Hoeflea algicola: one gene and its partner. The protein of the gene in region 2 interacts with the protein of the main gene of each other region in a pairwise test. Links are inferred from orthologs where the notes say so. Each region holds a gene or a part of one and is shown on either strand. Other genes may lie near its edges.

Region 1 (3,036 bases), 410 kb from region 2 along the record:
TATCCTTGGCTTCCTTGAGGCCGAGACCGGTGATAGCGCGGACTTCCTTGATGACGTTGATCTTGTTGGCGCCGATTTCGGCCAGGATCACGTCAAATTCAGTCTTCTCTTCAGCGGCTTCAGCAGGAGCAGCAGCAGCGGCAGCGGCAGCTACCGGTGCAGCGGCAGAGACGCCCCACTTTTCTTCAAGCATCTTGGACAGCTCAGCAGCTTCCAGGACGGTCAGGTTGGAAAGGTCTTCCACGATTTTGGCGAGATCAGCCATTTTCTTACTTCCTTGTATTCGGTTCGAACCGGTGTTGATCTAATTCACAGCGAAGTTCCGCCTTATGCGGCTTCGTCCTTCCGGGCATAAGCGCCAATGACGCGCGCCACAGCACCTGCGGGTGCGTTGACGATCTGGGCGATGCGCGTTGCCGGCGTGGTAATCATGCCGATAAGTTTCGCGCGCAACTCGTCTAGTGACGGCATCGTGGCTAGTGCCTTGACTCCATCAGCATCGAGAGTTGTCGCCCCCATCGCGCCACCAAGGATGACCAGCTTGTCGCTGACCTTGGTGAACTCGACGGCGATTTTCGGAGCGGTCACCGGATCATCGCTGTAGGCGATGAGCGTCTGGCCGATGAAAAGGTCACTGACCCCTTCTGACTCCGTGCCCTGAAGAGCGATCTTGGCAAGGCGGTTCTTCGCGACCTTGACGGTGCCCCCGGCTGTGCGCATGCGCGACCGAAGGTCGTTCATTTGCGCAACCGTAAGACCGGCGTAGTGGGCCACGACAACCGAACCGGCGTTGGTGAAAACACCGTTCAGTTCCGCGACGAATTCGCGTTTTTCCGCTCTATCCACTGCGTTTCTCCAGTTGACAGATGATGCAAGCACCACCTGCCGGGTTTGCCTTTGCCGCCAGGGATTCATAACGAACCCACAAGCGACGCTTGAGGATCCTGTCCCCTTACGCCGATACCGAACAGCGGCAGCGGCACAAGGCAAGCGAGGTTCGAACCGTAAGGAGCATTCGCTCCCGAAAACGGAACTTACCCGTCTCATGCAGGTTACTAAATTAAGGTAGGCCGACTAAAGCTCACCACCTGCAATCTCGGACAGGGAGCCCGGGGAAAACCCCGGACTTTTCCGGCCCGAAGGCCGGAAACTGAAGAAAACCGGAGGTATCCCCGGCTTTCCAAATCTTACAAATCAGGCGACGCTGAGCGACGACGGATCAATCTTGACACCCGGGCCCATGGTCGAAGAAATCGCCATGCGCTTGAGGTAGTTACCCTTGGCTCCGGCCGGTTTTGCCTTGACGACGGCATCGGCGAAAGCGCGGATGTTTTCTTCGATCTGTTCAGGACCGAACGAGGCTTTGCCGACGCCAGCATGGATGATGCCGGACTTTTCGACGCGAAACTCGACGGCGCCGCCCTTGGACGCCTTGACGGCGCTGGCGACATCGGCAGTAACTGTGCCAACCTTGGGGTTAGGCATCATGCCGCGCGGGCCGAGAACCTTGCCGAGACGACCGACCAGCGGCATCATGTCCGGTGTGGCGATGCAGCGATCGAAATCGATGGTACCGCCCTGGACGATTTCAACCAGTTCTTCTGCACCAACGATATCTGCACCAGCAGCCTTGGCTTCGTCGGCTTTTTCACCGCGGGCGAAGACGGCGACGCGAACGTCACGGCCGGTGCCGTTGGGCAGGTTGACGACGCCGCGGACCATCTGGTCGGCGTGGCGCGGATCAACGCCGAGGTTCATCGAGACTTCAATGGTCTCATCGAACTTGGCGATGGCGCGTTCCTTGATCATCGAAACAGCTTCGCCGAGGGCGTAATACTTGTTGCGGTCAACACCTTCGTTGACCTTCTGCATGCGCTTAGCAATCTTGGCCATGGTCTTATCCCGTCACTTCCAGGCCCATGGAGCGGGCAGAACCCTCGACCATAGCCATCGCGCCTTCGATATCGGCGGCGTTAAGATCCTTCATCTTCGCTTCGGCGATCGTGCGAACCTGGGCGCGCGTGATCGAACCGGCAATTTCCTTGCCCGGAAGCTTGGAGCCGGACTTGAGCTTGGCTTCCTTCTTGATGAAGTAGCTCACCGGAGGCTGCTTCATGACGAAGTTAAAGGACTTGTCCTGGTAGTAGGTGATGACGACCGGAATCGGCATGCCCTTTTCCATTTCCTGCGTCGCGGCGTTGAAGCCCTTGCAGAATTCCATGATATTTATGCCACGCTGACCAAGTGCCGGGCCAATCGGGGGCGACGGTGTCGCCGATCCGGCCGGAACCTGCAGCTTGAGCTGGCCTGCAACTTTCTTAGCCATATTCTCTCTGCCTTTCATTGCGGCAACGCCTGTGCGTCACCTTGATGCCGGCTTCTGCCGGCGGCTGCGGTTGCGTGGTGCGGATCGGTGAACCGGCTAAAGTCCACTCACCTCCCACGCGGATGCATCACCAGGTATTCCGGTAACGCAAAACCTGGCCTGCGCAATCCTTGCAGATTGCGCAGGCCAGGCGATTGCTTGTCAGACCTTTTCGACCTGACCATATTCGAGTTCGACCGGGGTTGCCCGACCGAAAATGGACACTTCGACCTTGAGACGCGAACGCTCCTCGTCGACTTCCTGCACCGTGCCGTTGAACGAAGCGAAGGGGCCATCGGACACCCGCACCTGCTCGCCGATCTCGAAGGCGATCGAGGGCTTGGGCCGCTCCACACCTTCCTGAACCTGCATCAGGATCCGGTCAGCTTCCGAATCCGGAATCGGCACCGGCTTGGAATCACTACCCAGGAAACCTGTCACCTTCGGCGTATTCTTGATCAGATGAAACGCCTCGTCGGTCAGATCGGCGCGCACCAGCACATAACCCGGAAAGAATTTCCGTTCTGCATCAACCTTGCGGCCGCGGCGCACCTCAACAACCTTCTCGACAGGCACCAGAATCTTTTCGAAAAGATGGCTCAAACCCTTCTGGCGAGCCTGCTCCTCGATCGAATCCGCAACCTTCTTTTCAAAATTTGAATAGGCGTGGA
Region 2 (3,310 bases):
TGAAAGATGTCAAGGCCAACACCATCGTCAGGCTCAATGCCGGCACCTATCACATCGTTTCCGAATATGGCGGCGTCAACGCGGTGATCCGATCCGACATCAGGGTCGAGGCAGGCAAGCTGACCGAAGCCGTGATCCAGCACCGCGCCGCCCAACTCACCCTCAAGCTGGTTGCTGAACCCGGCGGCGAAGCCATCGCCGACACGGCCTGGTCGATTTTGAGTTCCGGCGGCGACACTGTGTCGGAGAGCGTCGGTGCATTCCCGACCATCATCCTTGCCGAGGGCGACTACACGGCCATCGCCCGCAACAAGACCAAGGTCTACCAGCGCGAATTTACCGTTGTCGCCGGGCACAACTCGGACATCGAAGTGCTGCTTCAATAGCCCGCAGGGCTATCCGGCCGACCGCTCCTGGTGGCCGCGACAAGCAAATCATCGGACATTTCATTCAGAACTGCAGTAATTAGCCGCAATTGCGACGCGATGCCCGCTCAAGCATCGCGTCGCTTTGTCGGTTCAAATAGCCCGGCTGGCCTTTTCGGCTTCCCGACGCAGCGTGTCTGGCGGGGTGGCTTCGCGCACCAGTTGCGTTTCCGCTTCCGCCAAAGTCATGGACACCTGATCGCGGCTGCCGAGCCGGCGCATGTTGACCGATTGCTCTTCGGCTTCGCGCATGCCGCAAACCAGGATCACCGGAACCTTGGCCAGCGAATGCTCGCGAACCTTGTAGTTGATCTTCTCATTGCGGCAGTCGGTTTCCACCTGCAGCCCGGCATCGCGCAACCGTTGTGCGACCTGTTCGGCGTACTCGTCGGCTTCCGATGTAATGGTCGCGACCACCACCTGCAGCGGTGCGAACCACAACGGCATATGCCCGGCATGGCTTTCGATCAGAATACCGAGGAACCGCTCGAGCGATCCGCAGATCGCGCGGTGGATCATCACTGGCTGCTTCTTCTCCGAATCCGGACCGATATAGAACGCACCGAACCGTTCGGGCAGGTTGAAATCGACTTGCGTCGTTCCACACTGCCATTCACGACCGATGGCATCGCGCAGCGTGTACTCGAACTTGGGACCGTAGAAGGTGCCCTCGCCTTCGTTGATGCCAGTCTTGATGCGATTGTCCTCGCGCGCCATCCGTGCCAGCGCGCTCTTGAGGATGTCCTCGGCGTGGTCCCACATGGCGTCGGTGCCGACGCGCTTTTCCGGACGGGTAGCGAGCTTGACGACCACTTCCTCGAAACCGAAGTCACGGTAGACCGACATCATCAGATCGTTGATCTTGAGAATTTCCGCTTCCAGTTGGTCCTCGGTGCAGAACACATGCGCATCATCCTGTGTGAACGCCCGCACACGCATCAGACCATGCAATGCACCAGACGGTTCGTAGCGGTGAACATTGCCGAATTCGGCCAGCCGCAGCGGAAGGTCGCGGTAGGATTTGAGCCCGTGCTTGAAGATCTGCACATGGCCGGGACAGTTCATCGGCTTGAGCGCGAAAATCCGGTTGTCGGCGTCAACATCATCGGGATGGGTGAAGGCATGGGCGGATTTCACCGCGAACATGTTCTCCTGATACCAGCCCCAGTGCCCGGAAGTCTCCCACAGGCTCTTGTCGAGGATCTGTGGCGCGTTGACTTCCTCGTAGTCGCGGTCGAGCCGACGGCGCATATAGGCCACCAGGTTCTGGAACATGCGCCAGCCCTTGGAATGCCAGAACACCACGCCCGGCCCCTCTTCCTGGAAATGGAACAGGTCCATTTCGCGGCCAAGGCGGCGATGGTCGCGCTTTTCGGCCTCCTCGAGCATGTGCAGATAGGCGTCGAGTTCCTTCTGGTCTGCCCAGGCGGTGCCGTAGATCCGCGTCAGCATCGGATTGTTGGAATCGCCGCGCCAGTAAGCGCCGGCCACCTTCATCAGTTTGAAGGCGGTGCCGGTCTGGCCCGTCGAGGCCATGTGCGGGCCGCGACACAGGTCGAACCAATCGCCCTGGCGGTAGATCTTGCAATCTTCGCCGGCCTTGATGGTGTCAACCAGTTCGACCTTGTAGGCTTCTCCCTTGTCGGTAAACACCTGCTTGGCTTCGTCACGGCTCCACACTTCCTTGGTGAACGGCTTGTTGCGCTGGATGATCTCGCGCATTTTCTTCTCGATCACCGGCAGATCTTCCGGCGTAAACGGCGTCTCGCGCGCGAAATCGTAGTAGAATCCATTCTCGATCACCGGCCCGATCGTCACCTGAGTGCCGGGAAACAGTTCCTGCACGGCTTCGGCCATGATGTGCGCACAGTCATGCCGGATCAGTTCCAGCGCGCGCGGATCGGTGCGGGTGATGATTTCCAGTGCGCCGTCATGAACCGGGTCGCTCAGATCGGTGAGTTCGCCATCAAGCGCAATCGCCACTGCTTTCTTGGCAAGCGACTTGGAAATCGATTCGGCTACTTCGCGGCCGGTCGTGCCGTCCGGGTATTCGCGCTGGGAGCCATCGGGAAAAGTAAGGGATACGGCGGATGCCATGGCAGTCTCTCCTTGATCCAGTCCCGCCAACGAACGCGGGTGGTTGAGCAAATTATGGGTGCGCGACGGCGTTTACGCGATTTGGCCGGTGCGGGCAACCCGGACGGCACCGGCAGGGTTGCAGCAAGCCCGATGAATCTCGTAGAACGATAACTTGAACCCCAACCTCTGAAAGGTTTGCTTTCGGGTGTTCAAATATGGAGTCCACAATGAACGGGACCAGTGCCGCCAAGTTCGACCCCACCCGCGCCAACGAATTCGCCCTTCAAAGCCGCATTGGCCTGGCCGGCTATGAGGCTTGCCACGAACTTGCCGCCTGCATGTTGTCGGCAGCTCTCGGCCAAACCAGCACGGCCACCGTCTTGGTCGCAGGCGCAGGGGGCACCGGCAACGAGATCATCAATGCAGGCAGGCTCGAACCCGCATGGCGTTTCGTCGCCGTCGATCCCTCCCCGCCGATGCTCGAACTGGCCAGGTCGCAGATCGAGGCTGCGGGCCTTGCTGGCCGCACCAAATTTGTGTCCTGCTTACTGGCTGATCTCGAAGATGAACGCCAATTTGACGCTGCAACACTGATCGGCGTACTGCACCATCTGCCTGGCGACGCTGCCAAGCGCGGGATGCTCTCCGATTTGGCCATCAGGCTGAAACCCGGCGCACCGCTGATTCTTGCCGCCAATCACCGCACATACGGTTCCGATCCGTTGACGATGGCTGCGTGGGGTAACCGCTGGCGCATGAATGGCGCCACCCCAGAGGAAGTCAGGAACAAGCTTGGCACCATCCTG

The links.
Region 1: the proteins of thrS (region 2) and rplA interact in binary tests that used the Escherichia coli proteins (3 or more experiments, as listed by UniProt). The link is inferred for Hoeflea algicola from one-to-one orthologs.

What each region holds. Positions count from the first base shown.
Region 1 is NZ_JAOVZR010000001.1:483,345-486,380, reverse strand. The notes cover bases 45-2,761. They hold rplA (50S ribosomal protein L1), read right to left. Parts: upstream 1,894-2,761; coding sequence 1,195-1,893; downstream 45-1,194. Other genes in these bases: nusG (transcription termination/antitermination protein NusG), read right to left, coding at 2,528-2,761; rplK (50S ribosomal protein L11), read right to left, coding at 1,898-2,326; rplJ (50S ribosomal protein L10), read right to left, coding at 328-846; rplL (50S ribosomal protein L7/L12), read right to left, coding at 45-265. In the rest of the region: more of rplL, read right to left, coding at 1-44; more of nusG, read right to left, coding at 2,762-3,036. UniProt on the Escherichia coli protein: One of the primary rRNA binding proteins, it binds very close to the 3'-end of the 23S rRNA. Forms part of the L1 stalk. It is often not seen in high-resolution crystal structures, but can be seen in cryo_EM and 3D reconstruction models.
Region 2 is NZ_JAOVZR010000001.1:897,827-901,136, forward strand. The notes cover bases 21-3,011. They hold thrS (threonine--tRNA ligase), read right to left. Parts: upstream 2,523-3,011; coding sequence 519-2,522; downstream 21-518. Other genes in these bases: OEG84_RS04495 (hypothetical protein), read left to right, coding at 21-386; OEG84_RS04505 (class I SAM-dependent methyltransferase), read left to right, coding at 2,732-3,011. In the rest of the region: more of OEG84_RS04495, read left to right, coding at 1-20; more of OEG84_RS04505, read left to right, coding at 3,012-3,310. UniProt on the Escherichia coli protein: Catalyzes the attachment of threonine to tRNA(Thr) in a two-step reaction: L-threonine is first activated by ATP to form Thr-AMP and then transferred to the acceptor end of tRNA(Thr). The rate-limiting step is amino acid activation in the presence of tRNA.